One region of the Halomonas sp. AOP7-B1-5 genome, then DNA from elsewhere that is predicted to be linked to it. Evidence: riboswitches for the same ligand, from Rfam matches in the RefSeq annotation. Region 1 holds a riboswitch; each other region holds the start of a gene.
What was found. A riboswitch is a leader RNA that binds a small molecule or an ion and turns the genes downstream of it on or off. The one in region 1 is predicted to bind thiamine pyrophosphate.

Region 1 (10,281 bases):
CCTCCTGAACTTGAAAGATGTTGCGATCAAGATGCACAGCCGCGATGAGGCGGTGCTCTCGCTGAACAAGCAGGGCCCAGCCGTCGTCACTGCTGGCGACATTGCGCTTGATCATAGCGTCGAAATCGTCAACCCGGACCACGTCATTGCACACGTCAATGAAGGTGCCGAGCTGAAAATTCAGCTTAAGGTAGCGCTGGGTCGTGGCTACGAACCGGCTGACGCCCGTGGCTCTGATGAAGAGACCCGTGCTATTGGCCGCCTGCAGCTGGATGCCACCTTCAGCCCTGTCCGCCGCGTTTCCTATTCGGTTGAAGCCGCTCGTGTTGAGCAGCGCACCGATCTCGATAAGCTGATTATCGATCTGGAAACCGACGGTACTTTGGATCCGGAAGAGGCTATCCGTCGCAGTGCGACCATTCTGCAAGAGCAGCTGGCCGCCTTCGTCGACCTGGAAGCTGATAAAGAGCAGGAAGTCGAAGAGGAAGAGGATCATGTTGATCCAATCCTATTGCGCCCCGTAGACGATCTTGAGTTGACCGTTCGCAGCGCGAACTGCCTAAAAGCCGAGAATATTTACTATATCGGTGATCTTATCCAGCGCACTGAAGTTGAGCTGTTGAAGACACCGAACCTCGGTAAAAAATCCTTGAATGAAATCAAGGACGTTTTGGCGGCGCGCGGCTTGTCCCTCGGCATGCGGTTGGAAAATTGGCCGCCCGCTAGCCTGAAGGACGACAAGGCCTCCGCGTGAGTGTCGACTCGAGTCCCAGTTTGGTAAGGAATTACAACCATGCGTCATCGTAAGAGTGGTCGTCATCTGAATCGCACCAGCTCGCATCGTCAGGCCATGTTCAAGAACATGTCTGTCTCGCTGGTCGAACATGAAGTCATCAAGACAACCCTGCCTAAGGCCAAGGAACTGCGTCGCGTTATCGAGCCGCTGATCACCTTAGCCAAGCAGGATAGCGTTGCGAACCGTCGTTTGGCGTTCTCTCGCACACGTTCCAAAGAAGCCGTTGGCAAGCTGTTTAACGAGCTGGGTCCGCGTTACGCCGAGCGTCCGGGTGGTTACATCCGTATTCTCAAGTGCGGTTTCCGCACCGGCGACAACGCGCCTATGGCTTATGTTGAGCTAGTAGACCGTCCGGTTGCTGAAGAAGCCGCTGCTGAAGAGTAAATCTTTAGCCGCAGTCTCTTTAAAGCAGAATGAAAACCGACCCAGCTGGGTCGGTTTTTTTGTGTCTGGCGTCTTGCGCTAGCTCGTGTATTTATCTGTTGCGTATATACTCTGCACAAAGCGTTAAATTACCCGTCGAGCGTGCTAGTCTAGAGAGTGTTTTGAACCAGCAGACATAATCGAATTGATATCTCCAACGTGTTTGATCAGCGCGTAAACAATGCGCGGGTCAAGATGCGTGCGAACACGCTGAGAGAATGTGGGTTTGAGAGTGTGGGTTTTATTTCCAGCGCAGATGACATCAGCAAGGGGCGGACATGGCGGCGAGGGGAGTTAAATATAATAAAGGGGCAATGGCATGGTTTGCGATATTCCTGCTATTTCTAACGGCTATCATGGCATCTGCCGCCCAGGCGAATCCGCGTTATGCCGGTATCGTAGTCGATCTTGAAAATGGCGAAGTGCTGTACTCGGAAAACGCCGATGCACCACGTTACCCCGCGTCGCTAACCAAGATGATGACGCTATATCTAACCTTTGAAGCATTGGAAAACGGCGATCTAGGCCTTAATCAGGCACTACCCGTGTCCGCTCAGGCCGCCGCCATGCCCGCCACAAAACTGTGGCTTTCGGCGGGCAGTACCATCCCTGTGGATACCGCTATTCGTGCCCTGGCGGTACGTTCTGCCAATGACGTCGCCGTTGTACTCAGTGAATCGCTAGGCGGTAGTGAACAACAGTTCGCCCGCATGATGACCGAGAAGGCGCGCGATCTCGGCATGACGGCGACCACCTTTCGTAACGCCTCCGGCTTGCCTGATGATCAGCAGATGACCACGGCCCGCGACATGCTCACTCTCTCGGTGCGCGTCATTCAAGATTTCCCTCAGTATTATCATTATTTTGGTCTACAAGAATTCACCTATCGTGGCACGCGCCACACCAGTCATAACCGCTTGGTGGGCAGCTACCCCGGTGCCGATGGGCTAAAAACGGGCTTTATTCGCGCCTCTGGATTTAACGTGGCAACCACCGCCGTACATGACGGTCGGCGTATGGTCGCGGTAGTGATGGGCGGTTTTAGCGCCTCCTCTCGCGATACGCATATGGCCAATCTGTTGGATAGAAGCTTTATGCGCGCGGAGTTGCGTGATCATCGCAGCTGGCTTGCGGATACCAGTTTTTCACAGGATTACATGAGTTTCCCGTCAGCTACTCCGCCGATCGCGCCTTCGCGTCCCGCACCGGTTTCCCAACCTAGCCAAATGCTCGCCCGTGTGGACACCACCACCATTTCACCTAGCCCAAGCGCGATGGTTGATGAGCGTCTGGCCAAGATGACCGTTGAAGGGCCGAGCGAAGCCTCAGCGGCATCGAATTCCGACCCTTTACAGGACTTTATTCAGCGCGAACGTATCATTGAAGCACCGCCAAGCGGGCACTGGGGTATTCAGGTAGGTGCGTTTAGTCAAGAAGCTCAGGCGCAGCAGCTGGCCCAGCAGGCAGCTCAGCGCTTAACCCAGAATTTATCCGGGCGTATTGCGGTGGATACCCTTGAAGGCCAAACGCCGGTTTACCGTGCCCGTTTGGTCGCCTTGGATGAGCACCATGCCCGTGAAGCCTGCCGAGAGCTTCTGCTGCAGGGCATGGAGTGCATGGTGGTTAACGCCAGCCTTTAAAACTGTGATGCACTTTAAAGCTGTGATGTACAAAGCAGAGCAAAGCCCCCGCTAACGCTTGGTTGATTAGCGGGGGCTTTTGTTTTTAAGCCGTACCAACAACCTGGGGGCGCGCGTGACAGCGTCATTAAAAGGCATTCTTTTCATGTGCGCAGGGGTGCTTTTTTTGTGCCTCGGTGATGCCATTGCCAAGTGGTTGGGGGAAGTGCACTCCCCGCTGCAGATCATCTTCTTTCGTGCCCTCGTATCGCTGCCGCTGATTGTATTATTGGCCTACACGTCGGGCGGGCTGAAAAAACTGCGCACCAAGCGTCCTGTCGTGCATTTAGTACGTGGATTGATCTACACGGCGTTGATGGTGAGTTTTGTGATGGGCCTAACGCTATTACCTCTGGCAGAAGCTACCGCGATTGCCTTTGTCGCCCCGTTATTTGTCACTCTGCTATCAGTCCCCATGCTCGGTGAGCGGATTGACCGGCCTGTCGTCATCTTTTCGCTTATTGGGTTTGTGGGCGTACTGGTAGTCGTCAGGCCGGGCGGCGATGCGTTTCATCTAGGGGCGCTGATCATGCTGGCCGCGGCGCTGTTCTATGCGTTGATGATGATCACCGCACGGCGCTATGGAAGCCAGGAGCATCTATGGGCCATGGTATTTTATATGATGCTCGTGCCGTGTGTGATCACCGGACTGTGTTTGCCCTGGGTATGGCAAACGCCTGAACCGCACCACTGGCTGGGGTTTTTGGCTTCGGGCGTATTAGGCGTGAGCGCGACGGCGTTTTTAACATTAGCGTTTCGCTATACGGCGGCGGCCATTGCCGCGCCGTTTGATTACACCGCCATGCTATGGGCCGTGGCGCTTGGCTGGTGGTTTTGGGACGAAACGCCAGATAGCTGGGTATGGGTAGGCAGCGTGCTGATTATCAGCAGCGGCCTGGCAATTGCCTACCATGATCGCCGAACAACCTTGAAACGCCGCCCCTCTGCATGAAGGTGATAAAGCGGACTGCTTCAGGCAAACGCATATACATCCATCGCCAGCACTCCATGCTCGACACTATGGTGCAGCTGCTTGGCATCGCCTCCTGCGCCCATTGCCACCAGCAACGGTTGAAAATGCTCGGGGGTTGGATGGTTTCTGCGAGCTTCGGGAGCGTCCTGCCAGTCAAGTAATGCGTCGCGGTCATTACTAGCCAGTTTGCTATCGACCCAATCTGCGAACTCGCCCACCCAGTCTGGCATAGCGCTGCCCATGGGCATTGTCTCGTACAGATTGTGGGTCAAGCTGCCCGAGCCAATAACTAAAATACCCTCGTCGCGCAGCGTGGCAAGCTTACTACCTAGCTCGGCAAGCTCCTGATTGGACCAGCGTATGGGCAGTGAGACAGACACCACCGGGATATCTGCTTTGGGAAACATAAGCGAAAGCGGTACCCAGGCACCGTGATCGAGCCCACGCTCGACACTCTGGGCACCGAGCAGTGCCGCCAAGCGCTCGGCCAGTTCAGGCTCACCCGGCGCAGGGTACTGGCACTCGAACAGCGCCTGCGGAAAACCACCAAAGTCGTGAATGGTTTCCGGCCAAGCCGTGTTGCTTACCTTGAGCGCAAGGCTCTCCCAATGAGCAGACACTACAACGACTGCCTTGGGTGCCAGCGTTTTGCCCAGCTCGCGCAGAAACTGATGTGCTGGGGTCGGGGTGAGCGCCAGCATCGGGGAGCCGTGGGATATAAACAGGCTAGGTAACATGATGACATCTCCTAACGGTAGCCCCGACGCTCGGGCTGAGCGCCAAGGCAAAGAATAGGGCTTTCAAAAATGGAGCTTTCACAACTAGCGGAAAAAACGACCCAGGCTGAAGCTTCCGCTACCTAATCCTGCTTGAACCAGTAGCGCAACGGTCCAGAACAGCGGGAATTCCCAGCCGCCGCCTTCATTAGAGAACATCCAGCCGTTGCCCAGGTGGATCGACGTGGCGCCCAGCAGGAGCGGTATCATGGCAAGACTAACCCAGCGGGTGTAAATGCCCAGTATGAGCGCTAAGCCGCCGCCCAGCTCTCCCAGAATGGTCAGGTAAGCCAGAAAGCCGGGTAAGCCTAACGATTCGAAGTAACCCACCGTCCCCGGCAGTGTAAAAACGAAGACCTTAAGCAGGCCGTGGGCCAGTGCCATTACGCCAAGCGAAACGCGAAGTAGTGCGATGGCGTGGGGTTGAATATTCGCAGGCGCAGTCATCGCGGAAGAGGGTGCATTCATGAGGATATCTCCATTGGGGAACGATGTTTCAATGAAGACACTTTACGTGGCTATGACTGAGAGATAATCGACGTTTAACGAACATCACTGTTGCGTAATAGGCGACAATCCCATGTCACGCTCCCAGTAGGGTGGGTCGCCCCAGGCAGCCGCCAAATGGTCGATGAAGCGCTCTACTTTGGCAGGTAGAAAGCGCCGGGCTGGGTAAAGCGCATGAATATCCAATATTTTTGGCGCTAGTTCGGTTAAAACCGGGATTAAACGCCCTTCAATAATGCTTTCAGTCACCAAAAAGCTCGGCTGATGAGCGATACCCAGCCCCGCTTCGGCAACGTGGGTTAATACATCACCGTTATTGCTTTCAAGCGGACCGTGAGTGGACAGCGTGGTATTGCCAAAACGCCAGTCGCCAGGGGCCGGGCCATTACGATAATGCAGGCACTGGTGTTGCTTTAAAGCTTCTATATCGGCAGGGACGCCATGTTTAGCAAGGTAGCCAGGCGAGGCGCAAAACAGCATTCGGCAGCGTGTCAGGCGGCGCGCCACCAGGCTTGAGTCCGGCAGGCTGCCGATGCGGATTGCAACGTCGTAGCCCTCTTCGAGAAGATCCACGCGGCGGTCGTTCAAGTCCAGGCGTACCTCCAGGCCAGGATGCTGGGCCATAAAGCTTGCGACCAGAGGAGAAAGGTGGCCTACGCCAAAGCTCATGGGCCCATTGATGCGTAATCGGCCGCGCATCTCAGAAACGCCGCTGCCGACATCGGCGGCGGCTTCATCAAGCGCTTGCACAATTGTCTGTGCATGAGCCAGATAGCGCTCGCCCTCCGCCGTTAAATGCAGGCGCCGCGTGGTGCGCTGAATGAGCCGTACTCCCAGCGTTTCCTCAAGCGCCATGACCAAGCGCGAAACCCGCGTACGGGAAAGATTTAATGCCTCGGCGGCGCGCGTGTAGCTGCCCAGTTCGGCAACTCGCATAAAGGCGACTATCGGCTCAAGCTGATGCATAAAATCGCGTCACTTAAAGGCTGGGCCGGGTAAAAAGGCGAGCAGCCTGATAAGGGGCGGGCTGGCCACAAATAGCTGAAATAACCGCCAGCCCATTTGTACCGGCACGGAAGACCTGCTCGCTATGGTCGGCCTTTAACCCACCGATGGCAACGCTGGGAAGAGGCGAAGCAGCCGCCAGCTGTGCAAGGCCTTCGAACCCGATAGGTAACGCATGGTCACGTTTGCTCTGCGTGGCAAATACCGGGCCCAGCCCCACATAGTCTAAAAGCTCTACCGGGGCCGCTTGAAGCTGCGCAAGCGTGTTAATGGAAAGCCCGATAATAGCGTCTGGCCCCATTGCGGTGCGCGCCTGTTGAGCGGCGGTGTCGCTTTGCCCGACGTGTAGCCCATCCGCACCGCTTTCCAGCGCGACCACCAAGCGGTCATTAATCACCAGCGGCACACCGCTACCGGCCAGGGCGGCCTTGAGGCGTTTAGCCTGCTTAATCATAGCGACATCGCTTGCCTGCTTATCACGCAGCTGAACAAAGCTTACGCCACCCTCGACGGCCTCAACGACCGTGCGCTCAAGGCCATAGGGTTGGCATAAGCGGGCATCCGTCACCAGATAGAGCGAAAGATCAAAGTGCATTTAACCTTTCTCCAGGCCGGTGAACGTATCAAGATCGCTTGGCGTCAGTTGATAAAGCGCATCCAGAAGCGCCACTTGGAAGCTGCCGGGGCCGGTTGCCAGCGCTCCTGCGCGCTCGCCTGCCACGCCAAAGCTTGCCAGTGCCGCCACGGTCGCCACTAACGGTGTTTCAGGCCGGGCGGCGATAAATGCCGCTACGGTGGCGCTCAATGCACAGCCAAGAGTAGTTACACGTGGCATTAACGAATGCCCGCCGGTTAGCCGCCAGTGCTGGGTGCCATCGGTCACGAAGTCATGCTCGCCGGTCATGGCGACAATACAGCCTTGCCGGTTAGCCAGGGTAATAGCGGCGTCACGCGCCTCGTCGATTGACGCCGTGGCATCGACGCCTCGGCCCTGGTGGGTGAGGCCCGTCAGCGCGATAATTTCTGAAGCGTTGCCCCGAATCACGCTGGGTGCCAACGCCAGCAACTGCTGGGAAAGAGTTTGCCGGTAGCATGTGGCACCCACAGCAACCGGATCAAATACCCACGGAATGTTATTTTCCTGCGCTGCCTTCGCCGCCTGCTGCATGCCCTCGGCCCAGGTTGGCGAAGGCGTGCCGATATTAATCGAGAGCGCCCCGGCCAAGCGGGTAAATTCGGCAACTTCCTCGACGGCATGCAGCATGGCGGGGGAGGCGCCTACGGCTAACAGGCAGTTAGCGGTACTGTTCATCGCCACAAAATTGGTAATACAGTGCACCAGCGGTGTCGTGCGTTGCACGGCGAAGAGAGCCTCGCCAAGCGGGAGTGATGTCATAGCCACCTCACAGCGTAGATCGGGTGCGAAACGACACCGCGACTTCCTACGCCGGTATTATCCGGTTCAGGTTCAAAGGGTGCGTCTCAGCTCGATGATCTCAAGCGCCCCTGTCGATAGGGCTACTATCTTAGCCTGGGGAGGAGGTGTAAAGCATCAGTGACGTCTAGAGCAGCTGCCGTCGTTCATACAGTTCTTCAAAACCGTTCTTCACAACCGTTCTTCACTACGGTCTTTTCACGACGATTATTCAAGACAGCCGCAACGCGCTAATAAACCAGATCCAGAGCGTGTTGGCGCAGAATGTTCAGGGTGGTTACTTCAAGCGCTTTCTCATGCGTACCGGATAAAATGACCGGCGGCGCCACTCCCACGTTAGCCGCCTGCTGCCAGCGGCTGGCGCATAAGCACCAGCGATCACCGGGCGATAGGCCGGGAAAGCCAAACTGGGGTTTAGGCGTGCTTAAATCGTTGCCCTGCGCCAGGGAGTAGGCAAGAAACTCCTCTGTCATAATCGCGCAGATGGCATGGATCCCTACATCTTCAGGACCAACACGGCAAAAACCATCGCGGTAAAAGCCCGTTTTGGGTGAATGGCAACAAGGCGTCAGGGGTTCGCCCAGCACATTTAAATCACGCGACATGTCGCCTCCAGAGTGTCAGGGCTAGAATAATGGGTATCCTGCCCACATGGTGTGTAACCACAGTTTCATCAAGCGATGGTTGCGTTTAACTATAGGCTTGTACACTGTGTCAGTTTTGTCAAAGATAACTGCTAAATCGAATCATTTAGCAGCAAAATGCGTAAGGATCCTAAGATGAGTTTTGAAGGCGAGCAGTATCCAGGCGTTGCACCCGTTGCTCCGCAGACCCAGGGTTTTCGTTTAAACCATACAATGCTGCGGGCGAAAGACCCTGAACGGTCGCTGGCTTTTTACTCGCAGGTATTTGGTATGCAGGTACTGCGTCGGCTGGATTTCGAAGAGATGCAGTTTTCGCTCTACTTCTTAGCCAATCTGGAAGCCAGCGATCAGGTGCCGGAAAATACTCAGGCGCGTACCGCCTGGACCTTCAGCCAGAAGGGCCTTTTAGAGCTTACCCATAACTGGGGGACTGAGAGCCAGGAAGACTTTGCCTACCACGATGGCAATGCCGAGCCTCAGGGGTTTGGGCATATCTGCTTTAGTGTGCCGGATTTATCAGCCGCCCAGGCGTGGTTTGACGAGCACGATGTGACATTCGTAAAGCGGGCCGATCAAGGCAAAATGAAAGACGTCGTGTTCGTCAAAGACCCAGACGGCTACTGGATTGAAGTCGTCCAGGCCGACCTAATGGCGGCGTCGGGCGACTAATATGGCACATTTGCTGTTTCGACTGCGTCACGTCACCGATGAAGAAGCCATGGAAATTCGCGCCTTACTCGCCGAGCATCGCTTTGATGTATACGAAACCCAGGCGGGGTTTTTCCGCTTGGGGGTCGATGCTATTTGGCTACGCGATGAACGCCAGCGTGAAGCGGCCGAAACCGCCCTGGCCGCCTATCAGGTAGCGCGCTTTAACCATGCTCAGCGCGAATTACACGAGGCCCAAGCGCAAGGAAACGCGCCAACGCTTTGGCGACGGCTCCTCGAGCACCCCGTGCAAGTCGCGTTAGTGCTCATCGCGGTGGGGCTGATTGTGGCTCTTACGGTAGGCCCTTTTTTAGGCTTACTGCGCGGTTAGCGCCTTTGCCGTTAGGCCGCTGTCAGGTGGCCGCGTTTAAGGTACATCCTGACGCCCTCGCTGCCGGCAGTTAACGCAGGCGTTGCACCCGTCGGGTAGCGGCACCAGGTGCCAGCCGTGTAGTGGTGTGTGCTATCGCTTAGCGTGCCTTCCAGAATAAACAGTTCAAGCCCGCCTTTAAGCGTGGGGTAGGCAATTGAAGTACCCGCCGCCCAATGTTCCAGGCTAATACGTTCCTGCTTGAACGTGTGGAGCATCTTGTAAGCAATGCGAGGCCTTCGGTCGGGCTGCCAGGGTAGCCGGTGGGCCGGTACGGCCAGCTGCAGCGTATCGTTGGGGTCAAACTGATGCAGTTTGACGAAAATCAGCGCGCCTTCATCGCCAATCTGCGGCGTATGGGCGGTACCGATCGGATTGCGCAGGTAGCTTCCCGCCGGGTAACGGCCATGCTCATCGGCGAAAACGCCTTCCAGCACCAATATTTCTTCACCACCGCCATGGGCGTGAGGGGCAAATTGACTATTGGGCGCATAGCGCACCAAGCTGGTGGCACGGGCTACTTCGTCGCCGACCCGGTCCAGCATCATGCGTTCAACGCCCGCACTGGGGGCGTCTACCCACCGGTACTGCTCCGGGGTCACGCTGACAAACTGAGAAAAATCGGCATTCAAGTGCATGATGTTAGCTCGGTAGCGGATGAATCTGCACAGTCTCGATAGATCACCCGGCAATTGCAACCAGCTATTACTAAACAAAGCCCTGACTATTTGCATAGCCAGGGCATATCACTCTTTAAGGAGTGTCCATCAGCGCGGTCAGGATATGATGGGCGGCCTCGATGCGGGCCTGGTTAGGGTAATTGCGATTCGCCAGCATAACGATACCCATCTGCTGGCTGGGTACAAAAGCCACATAGGCACCAAAACCGCCGGTTGAGCCGGTCTTGTTGAACCACACGTCCTGGCTTGCCGGTAGCGGCGGCTGTAAGCGCCTCGCTTCGTTGG
Region 2 (10,281 bases), on a different contig from region 1:
CAAACCGCCACCAATAGCCGCAAGCGGCGTCATGCGTTGCCATAAACCGAGTAGAACAGGCACGACAATGGCGGCGCACAGTAAATCGGCGATTAAAAAAAGGCGTAGGATCGACAACCCCTGAAGCGCGACAATCACCACCGGCACCATAAGTAAGACGGTCATCCAACGCGTGAGAGTGATGGAAACACCAGGCTTTTCGCTGCGCGACACAATCAGCGAGGCAATACCACTTTGCAGCGTATCCACACTCGATGCCACCAGCGTGACCGCCAGCACCAGGGCCACCATGGCTACCCAAGAGGGCACGTTATTCAATAGCGCAAAAAAAGGCATCGGGGGCTCACCAAGCGCTATTCCACTCATGGCCGCCACCATGCCCAAACCGCCAATCACCATTACGATGACTACCGTGGCAATTCCGCCCATCCAGGCGCCCCGCCCCAGGCTTTGATTATCACGCGCAGCCCATACTCGCTGCCAATAGCCCTGGTGAAACAGGTTGGCCGCAGTGACCGCAATCACCAGCGTTAACGACACACTAAGTGCACTGGATGTGGGAATGGAGGGCAGCACCGCACCACTGGGCATTGCGGGCAGGTGCCACAGGGTGACGCTTGAAACGATCATCAACAGGGCAACCAGTAGCCACGCCTGCCAGCGGTCGGTCGCAAGGCTTGCGCGCAGCCCGCCGCTTACCGTGTAAAGTAGTGTAGCGAGGGTAACGCCAATGATCACCCAGTTCGGCGGCACGTCAGATAGCAGTGACGTAATCGCCCCAATGGCGGTTAATTCAGCGGCCAAAAAACACGCCATGTATACCACCGAAACCAGCGTTACCCAGTGGCGAACGCCCCGGCCATAGCAAGCGTCGGCAAACTCCGCGATGCTGCGTCCCTCGGGCAAAGCGCGGCGAATAGCCGGCCCATAGAGGCCAAGGACGATAAACGGAAGCGAAGAGCCAAGAGCGTAACCTGCCAGTGCCAACGGGCCGGCAAAGGCGCCAATTTCTGGCGGCGCAAATAATATCCATGCCCCCATCCCAGAGGCAACAAAAGAGAGCCCTAGCGTAGTGCTGGTTTGTGAGTTTCGCGCGGTGACATAGTCATCTAGTGAGCCTTTTCGCCCACGGGCTTTAAAGCCTAAAAATGCAAAGCAGCAGAGCGCCGCGCCTAGCATGGCTGACGTTAGGTATGGCATGTCGCACTTCCTCCGCCGGTTCTAACCGGATCAGGTTCCAGGGTCTGCAACAGCATTCTCAGCCACACAATGTGGCTCCCCTGGCGACAGTGAATTGAGAGCGTATCCTGATTGAAATTCAACGAACCGTCAAAACTGAGTGACAATGTTCCCCACTCGCGCCTGCGGCTATGTATGCTATGCGCTAAATAGCTAGAATGAAAAGGGCTTACTTCTCCTATTCATTCGCTACAACGTTGCTTAAACTAATAAAAATTTGGAGTATTACCTGCATAGCGGCGTTGCCGCATAAAACTGGCTTACTGCCGTTCGCGCCATAACAACCATCAATGCCAAAAGCGCCGTGTGAATATACCTATGGCGCGCGCATAGGAAATTGCCATGTCGTATACCGAAGCCAAAGAGCATACCCAAGGTCGGCTCCATACTCTATTTGCTGATCCTTATCGTGCATTTGAAAACAACACCGATGAGCGCCAGCTTCACGTTCGTGTAATGCTTTATATGCTGTTGGCGCGACCGATGGCACGCGGTGACATGACGCTTCGCGTCATTCATGGCTGGGAAAACGGTGGTTTTGAACCAGACGACCTACAGCATGCCGACTACGCTTTGCATGATCTGGCTGATTTTAAGCGGGTTGTAAAATACTTTGAGAAGGCCGCGCAACAAAATGTCCCTCTCCCGTCAGAAAACCCGACCGTTCTAGCAGACCCTCTCGCCCATGCTATCGCCGACGCCAAAGCTGAAGGGCAAATGCTTGCCGATGATATACGCACAATGCCAGCAAGCTGGCCCGCCTTTGAAGGCGGGCTCGCCCTTTATACGCTGTTTAAAATGTATCACCGCTTGGTATATGGGGAAGACGATGTCTACCGCTGCTCACAGTGCAAAACTCCGCACGGCCCCCGTGAAATCCATGAGTTTCATCTGGAAGAGGGTGAGTTTGCACTGTTGGTGCCGCTTAGCGGGCAGGTAAAAGCGTCGCCCTCGCTACTGGTTCTGCATGAGAGCCAGCTTAACCCCATTGAAAAGCTGCTTGAGGAAAGCTTCAACCTGCTGCAGGACTTTTAAGACACTCTATACCAGCACGGGCTCCTAAAAAGGAGCCCGTGATATCTAGTTAAACGCTGTCAGGCTTGGCTAAGCGTCAGCGCAATCATAAGCCCAAGCACAATGGCTTCTGACTTGATGAAACATAGCTTCTAGCTTAATGAGATAGTGCTATTGATGCCGCTGGAAACATTTTCAGGCTCAAACCAGCGCGCGGTTACTGTTTTGGTTTGTGTCCAAAACGCAATAGCCTGCTTACCGTTAGGCCCTAGATCGCCCAGTTTTGAGGCCCTTGAGCCGGTAAAGCTAAAATAAGCAACCGGCACCGGAATCGGCACGTTAATTCCCACCTGCCCCACATCAATATCCGTTTCAAAACGCCGCGCCACCCAGCCGGAGTTAGTGAAGATAGAAGTGCCGTTGCCGTTAGGGTTGGCATTGATAAACGCAATCGCCTCATCAAGCGTTTCCACATTGACTACGCAAAGTACGGGGCCAAAAATCTCTTCACGGTAAATGGTCATCTCCGCCGTCACGTCGGTAAAGAGCGTCGGTCCGACAAAGTTGCCCTTTGGGTAGCCCTCTACTTGGCAGTTGCGCCCATCAACCAGCAAATTGGCGCCTTCCTTTTCGCCCGCCTCAATTAAACGCAGCACACGATCCCTAGCAGCGGTTGATACGAGTGGCCCTAAATCGGCATCCTGCTGAGTGCCTGGGCCGACTTTCATCTGGCGCGCGGCTTCCACGATATCGTCAATCCACTGGCGCGCCTCACCGACCAGCACTAAGACGGAATTGGCCATACAGCGCTGTCCGGCGGCGCCAAACGCCGACCCCAGCAGGTTATTAATCGCCTGGCTGCGATTCGCATCAGGCATCACTACACAGTGATTTTTCGCGCCCATCATGGCTTGCATGCGCTTGCCTGCATCGCCCGCCCGCTTGTAAAGCAGCGACCCCACATGGGTTGAACCAATAAATGAAAGGGCTTTGATCGTTGGGTGATCAGCGATCTGATTGGCAACCTCGGGACCGCCATGCACGACGTTTAACACGCCCGGCGGCACCCCCGCTTCATGGGCCAACTCCACCAGACGCATGGTAGAGCTGGGATCCTGCTCGGAGGGTTTCAAGACAAACGTATTGCCCGTGGCAATGGCCAGCGGAAACATGAAGCAAGGCAGCATAATGGGGAAATTAAACGCGGTAATACCCGCACCGACACCTAGCGGCTGGTGAAGCGTATAGACATCTACTTCACTAGCGGCGTTTGCAGCCACTTCGCCTAGCTGAAGCGAGGTAATCGAGCAGGCATGCTCAACCACTTCTAACCCGCGCCCCACTTCGCCTTTAGCATCCGGTAGCGTCTTGCCATGCTCTTCGGTGATTAAAGCGGCCAGCTCATCGGTATTATCCCGAATCAACGCCTGTAGGGTCAGCATGATACGCATACGTTTGCCAAGCGGGACGTTGCGCCACTCTTTAAAGGCCTCCTGCGCACTGGCAATCGCGCGCTCTACCTCTTCTGCGGTACAAAAAGGTACCCGGGCCACCACTTCCTGAGTCGCTGGATTAACCACATCACGCCATTCCTGACTCTGTGACGGGACGGCCTGACCATCAATGATCATGGAAATTTCGCGAACGGCCATTGCGTTGCTCCTGTCTTATGATTGTTCGTTGTGGAGACAGTCATTATCACTGCCTTTGCGGTGTGAACAGGGTATAGCAGCAAGTTGACGTAAACGTCAATTAGCTATTAATGCAATTGCTGATTGGCAATGACACAGCACAAAAAGAAATCGTGAGCGTGCGCTTAACCGCTTGACCTGCCTTGCCAATAAAGGATGATAAAGCGTACGACGATGGAGATGGCGCTTTGCCTTATCAGAAACAAGCCTTCACTGCGGTGATTACCCACAAGCTGAGCCATGCCGGCCTGTGCATTCTGACCCTGCTGCTCTGGTGCGCCACTCCATCTTCTCCGGCCGCTATTGCTACCGGCGTCAACAGCTCATCCACGCATGCCGATCAGCGCGAAGCGCTGCTGCCGCTGGCCACACAGAGCCATTCATTACGAATTCGCGGCAGCAAGCCCCTGACCGCCGACACCAATGACGCGGAGACGGGCGATGCGGCCTTGCCTGCTTATGCAGCCCAGGTTGTCTTCGCCCGCTCAGGCAGTTGCACTCTGTCGCGTTCAATTACGCCACGGGCAGATAGCCTATCCATATGCCTTCCACCTAGCCGCGCGCCTCCGGCTGCCTAACCGATTAGGGTACTCTCAGAATTTCATTACTGCATGGCACCACGGTTTAACGCGGCGCCCATTTATATCGTTTGCTAGGAAGCGCGTATGTTTCAGGTGGATCAACTTATTTTAATGGCAGCGATCCTGCTGCTGATCGGCATAATCTCAAGCAAACTTTCGGCCCGCTTGGGTATGCCGGTGCTGGTTCTGTTCCTGGGAACCGGCATGCTGGCTGGGGAAGCGGGTATTGGCGGGATCAGCTTTGATAATCCTATTTTGGCACATGCCCTGGGTACCTTGGCGCTGGCCATGATTCTCTTCGACGGCGGTCTACAAACGCCGATGGCTTCAATTCGCATGGTTTGGAAACCCGCATCCTTACTGGCAACGGCTGGGGTTCTCATTACATCAATGATTACAGGTGCAGCAGCGGCCTATATTCTTAATCTGCCGCTGCTCGATGGGTTATTGTTGGGCGCCATCGTAGGGTCGACCGATGCGGCGGCCGTTTTTTCGCTGCTGCGTAATGCCGATATCCATATCAACAAACGGCTTAAGTCGACGCTTGAGATCGAAAGCGCCTCGAACGACCCTATGGCGATTTTCTTGACCATTGGACTGCTTGAAGTTCTGGTTAACGATATGCCACTTGGCGTGGGCTTATTGAAGCTATTCGTGATGCAGATCGGGGTTGGCGGCGTCGTGGGTTTATTAGTGGGCTGGGCATCGGTTCAAATAATCAATCGCATCCAACTGGTAACCTCAGGGCTTTATCCCGTGCTGGTGGCAGCCTGTGGCCTATTTGCCTTTGGTGTCGCAGCTAATCTTGGGGGCAGCGGCTTTCTGGCGATCTTTGTGGCGGGGGTGATGATCGGTAACCGTCGCATCGCTTTTCAGCGCAGTACCTTCTTGTTTCATGATGGCTTGGCGTGGATGAGCCAGATCGTCATGTTCGTTGTGCTGGGCCTGCTTATCAATCCCATGTCACTGCTGGACGTATGGCTTGAAGGCCTGATGATCGCGGCCATTTTAATACTGGTGGCCCGTCCGCTTGCCGTGACGCCTATTCTTAAAATGTTCGGCTTTACCAACCGTGAAACCGGGTTGGTTGCCTGGGTAGGCCTACGTGGCTCAGTGCCCATTATTCTGGCTATATTTCCGCTGATCTTTGGCCTGGAAGGCGCGGAGCTTATCTTCAACGTGGTTTTCTTCGTGGTGTTAATCTCCGCTACCCTTCAAGGCACAACCCTTCCCTATGTGGCGCGTAAATTAGGCCTTACCGTCGCACCGCCCATTGTGCCTGCCGCAAGCCTTGAAATTACGGCACTGGAAGATGTTGACGCCGATATTGTGGAGTACCGCTTAGGCGATACCGCAAGGGCCGTCAATCGACGGTTATCCCAAATTGCGCTACCGGATGGCACGGTGGTGGCGATGATTACGCGCGGCAAGGATGTCATCCCACCGCGTGGCTCAACGCTACTTCAGGCAGGCGACCACCTGTTTGTCGTTTTACGCCCTGATATTAGGCCTTTTGTTAACTACGTGTTTGCCGAGGGCGCAAGTATTACCAGCGGCGAATTTCCTGATCAAACCTTACGCCTTAAGGGAAGCACCAGTGTCGGCGAAGTACTTCACTCGTATGGCCTTACGTTAGATGATGATATGACATGCACACTGGATAAGCTGTTGCATGAACGCCTGCCCGATAGCCCAAGCGAAGGCGATGAACTAGTACTAGGCGATGTGACGTTATCCGTACTGGGGGTACTCGAAGGGCGTATTACCACCATAGGCGTAACGAATATTCAACCAGCGCTTGTACCGACAAACATGCCAGGCTAACCGCTATGCGTAATAGCCACCTGCTCGGTACAGGTGGCTATTGGCTTGAATAGAAACGCATCGCAAGAATTGTTTAAGCCGCTTCGTAAGCCGCTTTAAGCCGGTAGAACTCATCGACGATTGCCGCCATTTCGCTGGCGTCGTAATGACACAGGCCACTAACCACCAACTTCTTGGAGCCAACCCCTACCGCATCTCCAGCCGATTCAATGGAAAATTCAAGCAGCGCATCCGCCCGCTTACCCTGCACATCCAGTGAGGAGCGCGTTAACGCAAGGTTGGGGTTAAACCCATCCAAACGCTCCAGCGAGAATCCCATGCTATCGTAAATAACCAGCGGGCGTTTGGGGTTAAACATGACCCCGTGCTGCTCCATTAACGGCTTTAAATAGTGCGGAAAGTTTTTTCCCGAAAAAGCCACATAGCAGCGCGCAAATGCTTCAATAGCGGTTTCATCCAAGGTTGTTTCACCACTGCGAACCACCTGCAGATAGCATTTGCCACTCTCGTCAGATACGTGTAGCTCACCGTTATCTGCTTCACTAAACAACAGCGGCGTATCAGCACTCACCATATTGGTGAAGCGAAATTCCATTTGCCGCGACAACCCAAATTTGACGAGTATCAGTGCGAATAGCAAGTCACCAGGCACGCAGAAACGACGCGCATCCGGATTATGAATGGGGTTGTAATCGCCAGCCACGCCTTTAGCGAAACGGCTGGCCTGCTCAGCAGAGATCACGATGTACTCTCCGCGTTGCGCGTAAAAATCCTTGAACATGGCGTTTGCTGCCTGCCTAGCGTTGAAATCGAAAACCCATAACTGCCCAACGTCGCGCATAATGCCATAAAACACGCGCTAACAGGAGTCATCGGCCAGGAAGCGAGTATGCCAAACACGAATATTGCCAAAAAACGCTTACCACGCTTTGCATTAGCAACGCTAATTGGCGCCTTATTTATCGTCGCCATTTGGCTGATAGGCAGCTATTGGCTGCTTAATAGCCAGTGGCTACCCAACAAAATCTCCCAGTTCGAAGGCGTTGAGATTCGTTGGAGCCAAGGTGCCAGCCGCCACCCTGGGCGCTGGGAGGTAGAAAACCTGTACCTTTCACGTGAAGATGACGCGTTACCGATTAGCATTGAGGCCGAACGCGCCACGCTTACGCTGTCTTTATTATCGCTACTGCGCGGTGAACTACATATTCAGGCAATGGACGCAGAAGGCATTCGCCGCTTAACCATAGGCGATATTGCCCTTGAAGCTCAAGGCACATTGCGTGTATCGAACACAACGCTTAGCCGTGAGCGCCTGGCCGTCCCCGAAGCAACCCTTGCCATCACTGAAGGCCGCTTGGTACGGCTTAGCGACCAAATGACGCTGGTTAATGCGATTAACCTTGAGGCAACGGCATCGCTTGATGAGGTCACACCGACCGACCCGGCCACGGGCGAGCTTAACCCTGAGCTACTCGCCGCCCTTTCGGCAACGCTTGAGCTACGTGCCCAAGCAGATGCCTGGGACGTGTTCATGCCCTACCTGGATGCCCTTCCCTGGCTGTTTTTGAATGGCCGGGGCGAATTGACCGGCCATATTGCCCTAGCGTCAGGCACGCTTGAAGAAGGCAGCCAGCTGTCCCTGGAGGCGCCTGAGTTACGCTTAACGCTAGACGAGCGCAAGCTTATTGAGCCAACGGCCCCGACTACCTGGGTGATCGCGGATGCCCCTCCGCCCCGGCATTTCGCCACAGGCCAAGGAAACGTTCAACTTAGCGTGAGCGATAATCAGCTTCACTTTGCAACCCAGCTACAAGGCGTCACTCTGGCAGATACGCAAGCCTACGCCACTGATACCGCGCTACGCCTGAGCAGCAAGATCGCCAATCAGCGACTCGATCACTTAAGCTCGCCCACAGACGCCGAACTCACCCTGAAAGGCACCATCATGCGGCTGGATATGCTGGACCGCTACCTGGCCGATACATTACAGGGCCGGGGGATTCGCTTATCAGGCAATGGCCGTCTAGAAGCCGATGTTAGTGTGCGTGATACCCAGCTCTATAATGCTCGCCTGTTTATTGACGCCGAAATGCTGGCGGCTGAAGCGTTGGGTTTCAAGGCGCAAGGTAGCGGTACTCTTAATGCTGAGCTAACGGATGCCGCGAGCGTTGACGCCACGCTTCAATTTACCCAGGCAATGCTTAACCACCATGAGCGAACGCTACTTAGCGACGCTACGATCGACCTGACCGCTCAAAGCCCCACCGACACGGCGCTAACCCATGAGCAGGCGACGGCAACCCTGACCTGGCAAGATGCGCGCATGCCCAACATCAATGTGCTGCAACCCTATTTAGCCACCTACCTGCCGGATCCCGCACCGTTTCAGCTAATCAGCGGTCAAGCGCAAAGCAGTGGAGCGCTTGCTATTACCGCTGAGCAGCTGAGTGGGGAGCTTTCTTTATCGGGTAACGCACTTACCACCCGCTGGCAGCGCGATGAGCAGCGCACAACGTTAACCAGTGACATGCAGCTTTCACTTTCACTTAAGCAGGCAACGACCGACGGCACGTCAATTGATATAAGCGGCAGCCGTTTACGCTGGCAGGTCGCCGATGACACTCAGCCCGACGAACGTCTGGAAAGTATTCTGGTGCTGCGCGATGGTCGTTTTCAGCGGCGTGCCGATACGCCCAGCGGGCAGTTTCAGCTGGAAGGCAGCGTGCAGCGCCTAGGCTTTTTAAACACCTTTTTGCCCGATGCCCATGGCGTATCGCTTTCAGGCAACGGCCAGCTATTTGCCCAAGGGTCGTTTCGGGATAATCGTCTGCTGGCACCCACCCGGCTACGTATAAACGCCAATCAACTCGAAGTCGCGTTTTTGGATTACCTGGCGACGGGGCGTGGCGAGCTAACCGCACAAGTCGATAGCGCTGAACAGGCCCAGCTTTCCCTGGGAATTCCGCGTTTTTCGCTGCAGCGAAAAGATGATGACAGCCCCCACGTGGAGGGACGTCATTTCGCTTTAACCACCCAGACTAATCAGCTCAGCGAGGTGCTAATCTCACCGGAAGCAGAGCACTTCGTCACCCGGATTGCCCTACCGATTACCGACGTACCGGACTTTACCCGTTATAACCGCTACCTGCCCGAAAGCGCGGGAATTACGCTATTAGGTGGGCAGGCAAGCCTTACCAGCGAGTGGTTGCTAGATGGTTTAACCGCCCAAGGAGAGCTATCGCTGCGCGCGTTTGGCGCCGATATGGCGCTGCTTGATCAGCGCCTGCGGGGGGACTTGCATCTTTCCCTGACTCTTACGCAGGGTGATCTGGAAACACGCCGCTTTACCGCCGACAACTCCTTTCTTCGCCTGGAAAATATTATCCGCCCAGGCGACAACGTCTCGGCGGATGCCGGCTGGTGGGTACAGATTTCCATGAATGAGGCCCAGCTAGACTGGGCAGACCCTGTGCGTTTAGTGAGCCAAGTAGGTCTTGAAATGCGCGATACGGGGCTACTTGCCAGGCTTTTTCTGGAACGGGCGCGTGAAAAGGAGTGGCTAGGCCGGCTACTCAGCGTACGCAATATCAGCGGCTCTGCCGAGCTTGCGATTAACGGTGATCGCGCAAGCCTCAACAACCTTACTCTTACCGGCGGCGCGTTACGACTGCTGGCGGATATCACTATGGCTGAGCGCAGTGCGAATGGCGCGCTCTATGCTCGGCTCGGCGCGCTGGGCGTCGCGGTGGAGCTGGTTGATAACCAGCCTGATTTACATATCTTACAGCCGCGCCGCTGGTTTGAACGCTGGCAGCAAGCCCAGTCACCTATCTCAGCCACCCCCACTCAATGACCCATATAACCGTTATATAATTAGCGTTTTGTTTTACGCTCACGACGTATCATTCTCACCCGCTCTTTGGCTTTAGCTG
Region 3 (10,281 bases), on a different contig from region 1:
TGGGTTGTTGATCGCCATGCTGATATCTCTCCAGGAGTTGTTCAAGTCCTGTAGCTCATCACAGCTGAAGGGGGTTTCACGCAATTCCCGTGCATATTTTTGGATGGTCTCGATAAGCACAGGAAGGTCCAAATTCAACCCAAAGTTGGCCATGCCTGCAGAACTGCCAAGCCCCGGCACCTGGGTGGTCAGGCCACGCAGGTCGCTGACAATTCCCTCATCGGTTCTCAGGATGAAATTCGTCTCCACGCGATCAGTATTATACTCGCTTATGCCCATTGCTAACCCAGGGAAACGGCCGGTGAGACGGTCAATATCGGCTTGGCAGCCAGACAGATTCAGCGGCTCTTCATCAACCGCTTCCATCAGCGCCAGCGTACCAGGATGTGTAGGTGTGCTCAGTTCATCCAGCAGGCGTGAAGAGGAGAGTAGTCCAGCACCGTAAGGTGTGAAATCATAGCGCTGTTCCAGCTCTGCCAATGCGTTGGTATCGTCAATATTGCTGTCAGGTAGTGTTTTTCCGAGCACTTGGTCTAGTAGCTCATCACTGGCATTTTCCGGTACTACCGATACGATCAGCTGCTGGTCCTTAATGACCAGAATTATCTTGAGTTGGCCTTCAGGCGTCAGAACCCAGTATTCGGTATCATTGGTAGTTGCCTTGCTCAGGGTAATATCGGCTTTCGTCAGGACGCGCTGCAGCGTGGTGCGGAAAGCTCCTTCATCCTGCAGCTCCATGCGCAAGACAGGCAAGATGCCCAACCCATAAAGCGCAGCCTGGGGACTCATTTTCATGCCGAGCGCATGGACATCTTCAATTGACTCTACACCGATCAGCTCTTCACCCAAGGCGATGGCTAGCGTCATGAATGTATATAGAACGTCATCGTCTTGAACATGAGGCAATGCAGCGCGCATTTCATCAAGGTCAGACTCAAAGGAAGTCATGGGCTGAGTGCTCTGATAGATAGCAAAGGCTTCCTGTTCCGATAGCGTTTCACGCGATGCCATGAAGTAGGGCGAATCAGCCGGAATATATTTCAGCATGGGAGCCGCATTGTTTTTCGGTGCTTCCTGATGTGAATCTGTAGCTGCTGGCTCGTTATCATCGCTGCAGCCGCTGATCAGGCCTGCACTGATCAAAGCAAGAGTAATCGCTATCGAAAGTTTGGTCTTCATCTGAAATCCGTCTTGTGTATGACAGGTTTTAATTTTAGGTTCGCCATTACGAACAGAACCCATGAAAATGAGAACCATACACGAGTGTTACTAAATTATCTTTAGGTTGAGTGTGTAAAAATATTTCTTAGCCGTAATTTTAATACTTACTTAACTAATTCATTAACCGCTGACTCAGATCATGTTGGTCGGCGTTAAGAATTAAAAAGCGTGCCGTTATTACGCTTGTTATAAGTAAACATAAAAATGGCCCTTGAGATTTTTGAATCCCAAGAGCCATATTCAAACGCTATGATGTCAATAACACCGCTATCTTATACTTCCTGGTACAGCTTGCTGCCTTCCTGGCGAAACTTCTCCGCCTGTTCCTCCATGCCGCGCTTAACTGACTCCGCGTCGCTTGCGCTGTCCGGCGTGCGGTCGCGGTAGGTATCACGGACTTCCTGGCTAATTTTCATCGAGCAGAACTTGGGCCCGCACATGGAGCAGAAGTGCGCGACCTTCGCCGAATCCTTGGGCAGGGTTTCATCGTGAAATTCACGCGCGGTGTCCGGGTCCAGCCCCAGGTTGAACTGATCTTCCCAGCGAAACTCAAAGCGCGCCTTGGAGAGCGCGTTATCGCGCCGCTGGGACGCCGGGTGGCCCTTGGCCAAGTCCGCCGCGTGGGCGGCAATCTTGTAGGTGATAATGCCGGTTTTTACATCATCCTTGTTGGGTAGGCCGAGGTGCTCTTTTGGGGTGACGTAGCAGAGCATTGCGCAGCCAAACCAGCCGATCATCGCAGCCCCAATGCCCGAGGTAATATGGTCGTAGCCCGGTGCGATATCAGTGACCAGCGGCCCAAGCGTGTAGAAGGGTGCTTCATCGCAGTACTCAAGCTGCTTATCCATGTTCTCTTTTACCAAGTGCATGGGCACATGGCCAGGGCCTTCAATCATTACCTGCACATCGTGCTTCCAGGCAATATGGGTCAGCTCGCCCAAGGTTTTCAGCTCTGCCATTTGCGCTTCGTCGTTGGCATCGGCAATCGAGCCGGGGCGCAGGCCGTCACCCAGTGAGAACGCCACATCGTACTGCTTGCAGATCTCGCAGATCTCCTCGAAGTGGGTGTAAAGAAAGCTCTCTTGATGGTGGAACAAGCACCACTTGGCCATAATCGAGCCGCCTCGGCTGACAATACCGGTTACCCGGTTAGCGGTCAGCGGCACATAGCGCAATAACACGCCCGCATGAATGGTGAAGTAATCCACGCCTTGTTCAGCCTGCTCGATCAGCGTATCGCGAAACACCTCCCAGGTCAGGTTCTCAGCCACGCCGTTAACCTTCTCCAGCGCCTGATAGATCGGCACCGTACCAATCGGCACCGGCGAATTGCGAATAATCCACTCGCGGGTTTCGTGAATGTTTTGTCCGGTGGAGAGATCCATGATGGTATCTGCGCCCCAACGGATGCCCCAGGTCATCTTGTCGACTTCCTCTTCAATCGACGAGGTGACCGCCGAGTTGCCCAGGTTACCGTTGATCTTGACCAGGAAGTTACGCCCAATAATCATCGGCTCACTTTCCGGATGGTTGATGTTGTTGGGGATAATCGCCCGGCCGCGAGCGACTTCATCGCGCACAAACTCTGGCGTAATCTCCTCCGGAATACTGGCGCCGAAGCTCTGGCCGCGATGCTGGTGGCCCAAGATTCGCTCCACCTCGGCATCGCCCAGCGCTTGGCGGCGCTGGTTCTCGCGCAGGGCGATAAATTCCATTTCCGGGGTGACGATGCCCTGGCGGGCGTAGTGCAACTGGGTGACATTCCCAGGCCGCCCGTCCTTTGTAGAGAGTGCCCGGCGCGGCGTGCGTTTTAAATCGAAGCGCAGTTGGGCAAGGGTCGGGTCGTTGGCGCGGCGCTTGCCGTACTCCGATGACAGCCCCTCCAGAAATTCGGTATCCCCGCGTTCCTCAATCCACGCCCGGCGAAGTTCTGGCAGGCCCTGGCGCAGGTCGATCTGTGCTGCGGGGTCGGTGTAGGGGCCGGAAGTGTCATACACCAGCAGCGGCGGGTTTTCCTCATCAATGCCGGTGGTCTTGGTGGGCGATAACGTGATTTCACGAAACGGCACGCGGATATCCGGGCGTGAGCCTTCAAGATACATCTTGCGCGAGCCGGGCAGCGGAGTAATAGCCGCAGCATCTACCTCGGCGGTTTCGGCAAGAAAGTGAGTCGTTTTAGCCATGAGTGTTCTCCCTATAGAGCGAGTAGGGAGGACAAGCGGGGAGAGACAGGGGCAGAACGATATTTGCCTGTAATATCTGCATGTCGCTTGATCCCTACGCTGGTCCTAACCAGATCAGGTTCAACGGGATCAGTGCTATTGAATCGGCACCATCTCAGCCGGCGTTACCGGCACCCCGTCAAGCGTTACGCACAGCCACAGGCTGCGCTAAAAGCAGTTTGGTTCAGCACTGAGATGGAATCAAGTCATTTAGTGCGGGCTAATTTTATGAGTAGCTTTGTCGCTTTTAGACGAAAGTACGGTTTAAAGTAGGTCAGCGAACTGAGTAGACGGAAACCGATGACTAGCGATTTTGCCATTGTGGGATGGGGTAGTTACCGACCCAAATATCAACTTACCTCCCTTACCCTTGATCATGAGCAGGGCTTTGCTCCCGGCTGGACCGAGCGCCAGTTTGGCATTGCTGTTCGCCACGTCGCTGGCAGTGATGAAACTACCTCTATGATGGCAGCCAGCGCAGCCCGAGAGGCACTGGCTAAGGCAGGGTGGGGTGAAAAGCTGCCTGATGTGATCATCGGCGGGTGTGGTGTGATGGAGCAGCCCATTCCCTCTACGGCCGCTCTGGTGCAGTATCATCTTGGTCTTGGGTACTCTGGCGTACCCAGTTTCGATGTCAATCAGACCTGCCTCTCCTTTATAGCCGCGCTGGACGTGGCTGCTATGGGCATTGCCTGTGGGCGCTGGAAGCGGATACTCCTGTTCGCCAGCGATATCGCCTCGGCGGGGTTAAACCCCAATGATCCCAAAACGCGCGCTATTTTTGGCGATGGCGCAGCGGCGTTGGCGATCGAAGCAAGCGACGATCAGCAGCAGGGGCTATATGGAAGTGCATCGGTCACCTATGGGGCACACCATGGCCTTGCCCAGCTACGCGCGGGCGGCACCAGGCTGCGCATCGAAGAGGGCTTCGAGGCGTTGAAGGAAGGTGCTTACTTCAAAATGGATGCCTTCGGAATTTTCAAGGCATCTGCCAAGACGCTACCTGGCGTCATCGATAAAGCCCTGGCGCAGGCTAATATCACCCGCGACGAGCTGAGCTGTGTGGTCTGCCATCAAGCTAGCGCGCCGGGCGTCGAGCATGTGCGGCGGCTATTTGCACCGCGCAGTGAGCGTGTGATCAATATCTTTGCCACCACCGGCAACCAGATTGCTGCCTCTATTCCCACTGTGCTTGCGCATGCGCTGACCACTGGTGCGGTCAAGCGGGGTGATTATCTTTTACTGCTGGGCACGGCGGCAGGCATAAGCGCCAGCGCTATGGTGCTGCGCGTATGAGTCGGCGTCTCTTGATCACTGGAGCCACTGGTGGGCTTGGCATGGCATTGGCCCGTGAGGCGCTATTGCGCGGGCACGAAGTTCGCGCAACCGGGCGCTCACACGCCGCAGGCGAGGTATTGACGGCACTTGGGGCTGAGTTTATCGCGGCGGATTTGACACACCCGCAAACCGATCTGGCGCAGTTTGTGGCAGGCATGGATAGCATCGTTCATGCCGCTGCCTTGTCAGCCAGCTGGGGGCCGAAAAAAGCCTTTGAGCGCCACAACGTGACAATGACCGAACAGTTACTCAACGCTGCGGCGCAGAGCGGCGCGTTACGCTTTGTGCTGGTCTCTTCGCCGTCGATTTTTGCCGCCTACCGCGACCGCCTTCTGATTGACGAGCAGAGCCAGCCCGCGAAGCCGCCACTCAATCACTACGCGCGCACCAAACTTGCCGCCGAACGGCTCGTTCTGGCGCCGCGGCGCGACGCTCTGCATTGTTGTGCCATTCGCCCCCGCGCGTTGGTCGGCCCAGGGGATCGCGTGATTCTCCCCAAACTTGCCGAACTGGCCGGGCGCTCGCGAGTGCCGCTACCCAGAGGAGGGCGAGCGCTGATCGAGCTGACCGACCTGCGCGATGCGGCATGGGCAATTTGTGAAGCCGAAGCCCGCACGCCACAACTTGCCGGGCAGGCGATCAATATTTCCGGTGGCCAGCCCGTTACGGTGCATGACGTGGCTTATCGGCTGGCCAGGGCACTGGGCAAATCCCCACGGTTCATTTCATTACCGGTAGGGCTAGCCCGTACGATGGCCGTGCTTCAGGAGCAGTGGGGAATGCTGACCCGCGCCGAACACGAACCGATGTTGACTCGCTACAAGTTGGCCACCCTTGCCTATTCGCAAACCTTTGACCTGGCGCCCGCCCGACACCTGTTGGGCTATCAGCCACGCTTTGATGCCATGGCCACATTGCTGGCGCAAGCGCAGCAGCTAGCTTTGCAGGAGGCTTCATGATTCGCGTTGGTTTTCGGTGGCTGGCGCGTGGCCTTTGCCGCCACCCCGAAGCCGCAACGCTCTCCGGCGGGCGTTTCAACCCGGTGGATTTTCCCGCGCTAGTAGGCGTGATTGAACATCCCACCCGCGGGTTGTTGCTGTTCGATACCGGCTACGACCCTGCATTTCTGGAGGCGACGACCCCTTTCCCGGAACGCTTCTACCGCTGGGCGACGCCAGTTGAGGTGGGCGCGGAACACGCCTGGCATACCTGGCTTGCCGCCCATGGCATCAACGATAGCGATATTACTGCGACCATTATTTCGCACTTTCACGGCGACCACGTTGCCGGCATGCGCCACTTGGCCGAGCGGCCCATCTACTGCGCCCGCGCTGGATTGACCGAGCTGCGCGCGCCCGGGCGTTTCAAACGGGTGCGTCAGGGGTTGCTTCCCGCGCTGGTGCCTCAGGCCGCTGATGCCAACGCCCGTTTTTTTGAAGAAGCCCCCGCGGTCACGCTGCCCAGTGGCTTTGCACCCTTCAGTGAGGGGCGCGATATTCTTGGCGATGGAAGCCTGTTGGCCGTCGAGCTGCCTGGGCACTGTGTGGGGCATTGGGGGCTGGCGCTGCGCACCACGCAGGATCAGCTCATACTGCTAGCCGCCGATGCCGTGTGGCTCGGCAAGTCGATTCATGAGCGCCGCCCGCCGCCACGGCTGACCACCGCGCTGTTGGGGAACACTCGCTGCTATCGGGCTACCCTTGCCAAGCTATGCGCTGCCGCCGAGCACAACACTGAACTTACCATTCTGCCCTCGCATTGTGCCGAGAGTGCGCAACGCTTTCGAGAGTCCCATGCGCGTTGACCAACTGGCTGCCGCCTGGATGCGCACCCGCCGGGCACTGCGTTTTTCGTCTAGCCAGCTGGAGGCGCGGCGTGCTCGCCAATGGAGGCAACTACAGCCGGTGCTGGCGCGCACTCCTGCGCTGGCGGCGGTTGCCTGGGGGCCGTGGGAAGCGGTCCCGATTACCGAAATAGCCGCTCTGCGCGCTGACTACGGCGCCTGGAACAGTCTTGGCCTGAGCACGAAAACGCTGCATGCCATGGCGGATGCCGCCGAGCAGGGCCTGGCAACGGGGTCGCTTTCAGCCGGCTGGTCGACCGGTAGCAGCGGTGCTGCCCGCGGGCTCTTTTTGGCCACTTCCAAAGAGCGTGCCGACTATTTGGGCCAGAGCCTGGCGCGGCTGCTGCCCGCTCGCGCGCTGCTGGCCCGCCAGCGGTTGGCCCTGCATCTGCGCGCCAGCAACGCTCTCTACAGTGATGTTCAGCGCAAGCGCTTCGTCTTTGGTCATTTCCCATTGAACGACTCAAACGAGCAGACGCGCAGCGCGCTGGAGGCGTTTGCACCCACGATTTTGATTGCGCCGCCTCATCGCCTGGCCGCACTGGCAGAGGCGGGCATGAACCTGCCGACATTGCGCCATCTGTTTGTGGGCAGCGAGCCAATGGGAGAGGCCGAACGCGACGCCATCACCACGCGGCTGGGGTGTGCATCGCGATCGATCTATCAAGCCACCGAAGGTTTTTTGGGTGCCGAGTGTGCCCATGGTCATCTGCATCTCAATGATCATTCGCTGATCATCGAGCTTGAACCGGTGCCCGGCACGCCGGGCTATCGGCCGATCATTACCGATCTGCGCCGGGTCAGTCAGCCCATTGTGCGTGTACGCGGCGATGACTATATAGAGCTTGGCGCCTCCTCCTGCCCCTGCGGATTTGCCGGACGCATCATTTACCCGCCCCAAGGGCGAGTGAGCGACGTATGGCGCTTCGCCCAATGCACCGTAACGCCGCCTCAGGTAGTCGCCGCAATGGAGAGTGCACTGGGTGGTGATGCACTCTGGCAGGCGGAGGCCCGGTTTGAGCGCGTGGTGTTGCATCTCTCGCCCCACTGCCTGGCCCGCGACGCCGAGCGTGCCAGCGCCACGCTTATCAGTAAGTGCCAATTGCCGGTGCCGGTTGAAGTGGTGCGTGACCTGACGGGCTGGCAAGGCCCCAAACGTCGCCGCGTAGTCAGCCATCATGGCTAGGCAGGTGTTGATTACCGGCGCGCGCTCGGTGGCGGCGCTTGAGCTTGCTCGTGATTTTTCCGCTGCTGGCTGGGAGGTGCACCTGGCGGACAGCGCCGCCGCGCGAATGGCACGCTGTTCGACGCTGCCCGTCCGGCTACATCGTCATCCCGCGCCTCGGCAGCAGGGCGGTGCGTTTCGTCAGTGGGTGAGGGCGCTGGTCGAGGAGTACCGTATTGAGCTGGTGATACCCACTTGCGAAGAGGTGTTCCATTTAGCGGCGCCCAGTTTGCATGACTGGCTGGGCGACCGACTAATGGCGCCTTCGCTCGAGACATTACGCACGCTTCACGACAAGCTCTGCTTCGCACGCCACTGCCAGCAAGCGGGGTTGCCGGTACCCGAAAGCCAGCCCATAGAGAGCGCCGACCAGCTCGCGACGTATCGCACGACCTGCCACGAATGGGTGTTTAAACCACGCTTTAGCCGCTTTGGTGATCGAGCGTTGATTGCCCCGAAGGCGGCTCGCTTTGCCCAGTTGTGCCTGGACCCCGCACAGCCTTGGATGGCTCAGGCGTATATCCATGGCGAAGAGGCCTGCTTTTACGCCGTTGCCCATCATGGCCAACTCACAGCGTTCAGTGCTTACTGCTCGCGCTGGCGAATGGCGGGCGGCGCCAGCTATGCGTTTGAGCCGCTAGACGCATCGCGCCATGCCAAGCTTCACACGCTGGCCATCCAGTTGGCGGCCAGCGCCAGGCTGCACGGTCAGTTCGCCTGCGATGCCATCTTTGATGTCAACGAGAGGCCCTTTCTACTTGAATGCAACCCGCGGGCAACCAGCGGTGTACACCTGCTTGGCGGCGCAGGGCACCTTGCCCGGGCGATGGGCGATGGTATACCGGCCCCCGATACGCCGCCCACCATACGCTACCTGGGCCCGGCCATGTGGCTGTTGGGCTTGCCTACGGCGCTCCGCCATGCCCGTTTGGCCCGTTGGTGGCGCTGCCTGCGGGCAGGCCGGGATGCGGTCTCTTCCCCAGGTGACCGCTGGGTACTGGTCGGTGCCCTGGCCGACGCGGCAGGCTTCGCGCTTAACGGCCTTCTTCACCAACACTCTACCAACGCCGCCACCACTCATGATCTGGAATGGAACGGCGAGGAGCTGCCCTGATGAGCTTTCCCCAAGCGGTGCTGGATGCGTGGCATCTGGTAGCCTTGTCTCGTGATATGCCGCGCGGAAAAGCGCGCAAGGTAATGTGCTGCGATACGCCCATCGCTCTTTTTCGGACTGACGAGGGCGTTGGGGCGTTAGTGGACCGCTGCCCTCATCGCAACTACCCGCTATCCGAAGGGCGTGTGATGAATGGCACACTGGAATGCCCTTACCACGGCTGGCGTTTTGCTCGCGATGGACGTTGCGCCGAGGTGCCGGGATGTCAGGTCGAAACCGCCTGCGATGCGCGCCTGGCGGCAACGCCATTGCGGGTACTGGAGCGTCATGGAGGGATTTTTGTCGCGCTCTCGGATGCCGCGCCCGCTGAACCAGCATTCCCACCGGATCTAGGCAATCCGGCGCTGGATCACTTCTGGTGGCAGCAGGGCACTTGGCGGGGGCGCGCCTTCGATGCCATCGAAAACGTGATGGACCCCTTCCATACCAATCACCTGCATCACGGCTTTATCCGTCGCCGTGATAAGCGTTTGCCCGTGGAACTCATTGTTACCAGCCATGGCAACGGAATAGATATGAAAATTGAGCAGACCCAGCCTGATACGGGCCTGATGTCACGGTTTCTCGAGCGCGACCGCTCGCACAGCGTCTCGCGCTACTACCCGCCCACCACGGTGCAGGCGCGCTGGGAAGGTGATACGCAACTGACGCTCTGCGTCACGGCGATTTTTACGCCGGCAACCAAGGACACCTTTACGCCCTTTGCCTGTTTTTCAACGCCTAACGGAATGGCGCCTGGCTGGCTCAAACAGGCTGCCATTCGTCTGTTTCTGGCCCCAGTCGTTGCCCAGGACCGCAAAGCCCTGGAACGTCAGCACGAGGTGATGAGTCACTTTGGTCAGCCAAAATTCATCTCAGGCCCAGGCGATATCCTGAAAACTCGCTTGCACCACCTCTGGATGGGCGAGACGCTGCCCAAAGGGGAAGACCCGGCCGTGAAGGTAATGCTTTAAAGAGGGCACGCGTTGCGACTATTCGGCCAGCGTCAGCCCCATTTGCCAGAAGTCGATTTCCAGACGGGTTGCATCGCGGAAAATTTTGCTGAGCTCATTAAAGCGAGCAGGGGTGACGTCGGCCAAGCGTGCGTCCAGCCATTCAAGCTCGGCGCGCATTGCGTCTTGAAACTCCTCGCCTTCGTACATGGCAATCCAGGCGTCATACGCGTTATCCCCACCGCGCACCGTAGTGCCCTGGGCGTTGAGCCAGTTGGCAATTTCACCGTAACCCACCAGGCAAGGCGCAAGCGCCACGTGTAGGT

Region 2: it holds a riboswitch for thiamine pyrophosphate, as region 1 does, so the genes downstream of both, ACT3XD_RS10005 (sodium:solute symporter) here and thiM (hydroxyethylthiazole kinase) in region 1, are expected to answer to the same signal.
Region 3: it holds a riboswitch for thiamine pyrophosphate, as region 1 does, so the genes downstream of both, thiC (phosphomethylpyrimidine synthase ThiC) here and thiM (hydroxyethylthiazole kinase) in region 1, are expected to answer to the same signal.

Annotation. Positions count from the first base shown of each region.
Region 1 covers NZ_JBQTDC010000003.1:118,687-128,967, forward strand. The annotation lists gene ACT3XD_RS02855 (DNA-directed RNA polymerase subunit alpha) at 1-754, shown strand, start outside; gene rplQ (50S ribosomal protein L17) at 794-1,180, shown strand; gene ACT3XD_RS02865 (D-alanyl-D-alanine carboxypeptidase family protein) at 1,534-2,859, shown strand; gene ACT3XD_RS02870 (DMT family transporter) at 2,975-3,850, shown strand; gene ACT3XD_RS02875 (dioxygenase family protein) at 3,871-4,608, opposite strand; gene ACT3XD_RS02880 (DoxX family protein) at 4,693-5,115, opposite strand; gene ACT3XD_RS02885 (LysR family transcriptional regulator) at 5,200-6,120, opposite strand; gene thiE (thiamine phosphate synthase) at 6,134-6,754, opposite strand; gene thiM (hydroxyethylthiazole kinase) at 6,755-7,555, opposite strand; TPP riboswitch at 7,582-7,677, opposite strand; gene ACT3XD_RS02900 (DUF2237 family protein) at 7,825-8,199, opposite strand; gene gloA (lactoylglutathione lyase) at 8,374-8,907, shown strand; gene ACT3XD_RS02910 (DUF6164 family protein) at 8,909-9,277, shown strand; gene ACT3XD_RS02915 (cupin domain-containing protein) at 9,289-9,954, opposite strand; gene ampC (class C beta-lactamase) at 10,070-10,281, opposite strand, start outside.
Region 2 covers NZ_JBQTDC010000016.1:68,938-79,218, reverse strand. The annotation lists gene ACT3XD_RS10005 (sodium:solute symporter) at 1-1,200, opposite strand, end outside; TPP riboswitch at 1,190-1,292, opposite strand; gene ACT3XD_RS10000 (hypothetical protein) at 1,582-2,274, shown strand; gene ACT3XD_RS09995 (CoA-acylating methylmalonate-semialdehyde dehydrogenase) at 2,406-3,905, opposite strand; gene ACT3XD_RS09990 (hypothetical protein) at 4,133-4,522, shown strand; gene ACT3XD_RS09985 (potassium/proton antiporter) at 4,610-6,349, shown strand; gene ACT3XD_RS09980 (DUF3581 family protein) at 6,423-7,130, opposite strand; gene ACT3XD_RS09975 (hypothetical protein) at 7,239-10,202, shown strand; gene ACT3XD_RS09970 (trimeric intracellular cation channel family protein) at 10,223-10,281, opposite strand, start outside.
Region 3 covers NZ_JBQTDC010000020.1:61,488-71,768, forward strand. The annotation lists gene ACT3XD_RS11425 (hypothetical protein) at 1-1,179, opposite strand, end outside; gene thiC (phosphomethylpyrimidine synthase ThiC) at 1,494-3,404, opposite strand; TPP riboswitch at 3,479-3,592, opposite strand; gene ACT3XD_RS11435 (3-oxoacyl-[acyl-carrier-protein] synthase III C-terminal domain-containing protein) at 3,744-4,739, shown strand; gene ACT3XD_RS11440 (NAD-dependent epimerase/dehydratase family protein) at 4,736-5,740, shown strand; gene ACT3XD_RS11445 (MBL fold metallo-hydrolase) at 5,737-6,585, shown strand; gene ACT3XD_RS11450 (cell division protein FtsA) at 6,575-7,810, shown strand; gene ACT3XD_RS11455 (ATP-grasp domain-containing protein) at 7,803-8,963, shown strand; gene ACT3XD_RS11460 (aromatic ring-hydroxylating oxygenase subunit alpha) at 8,963-9,976, shown strand; gene tenA (thiaminase II) at 9,995-10,281, opposite strand, start outside.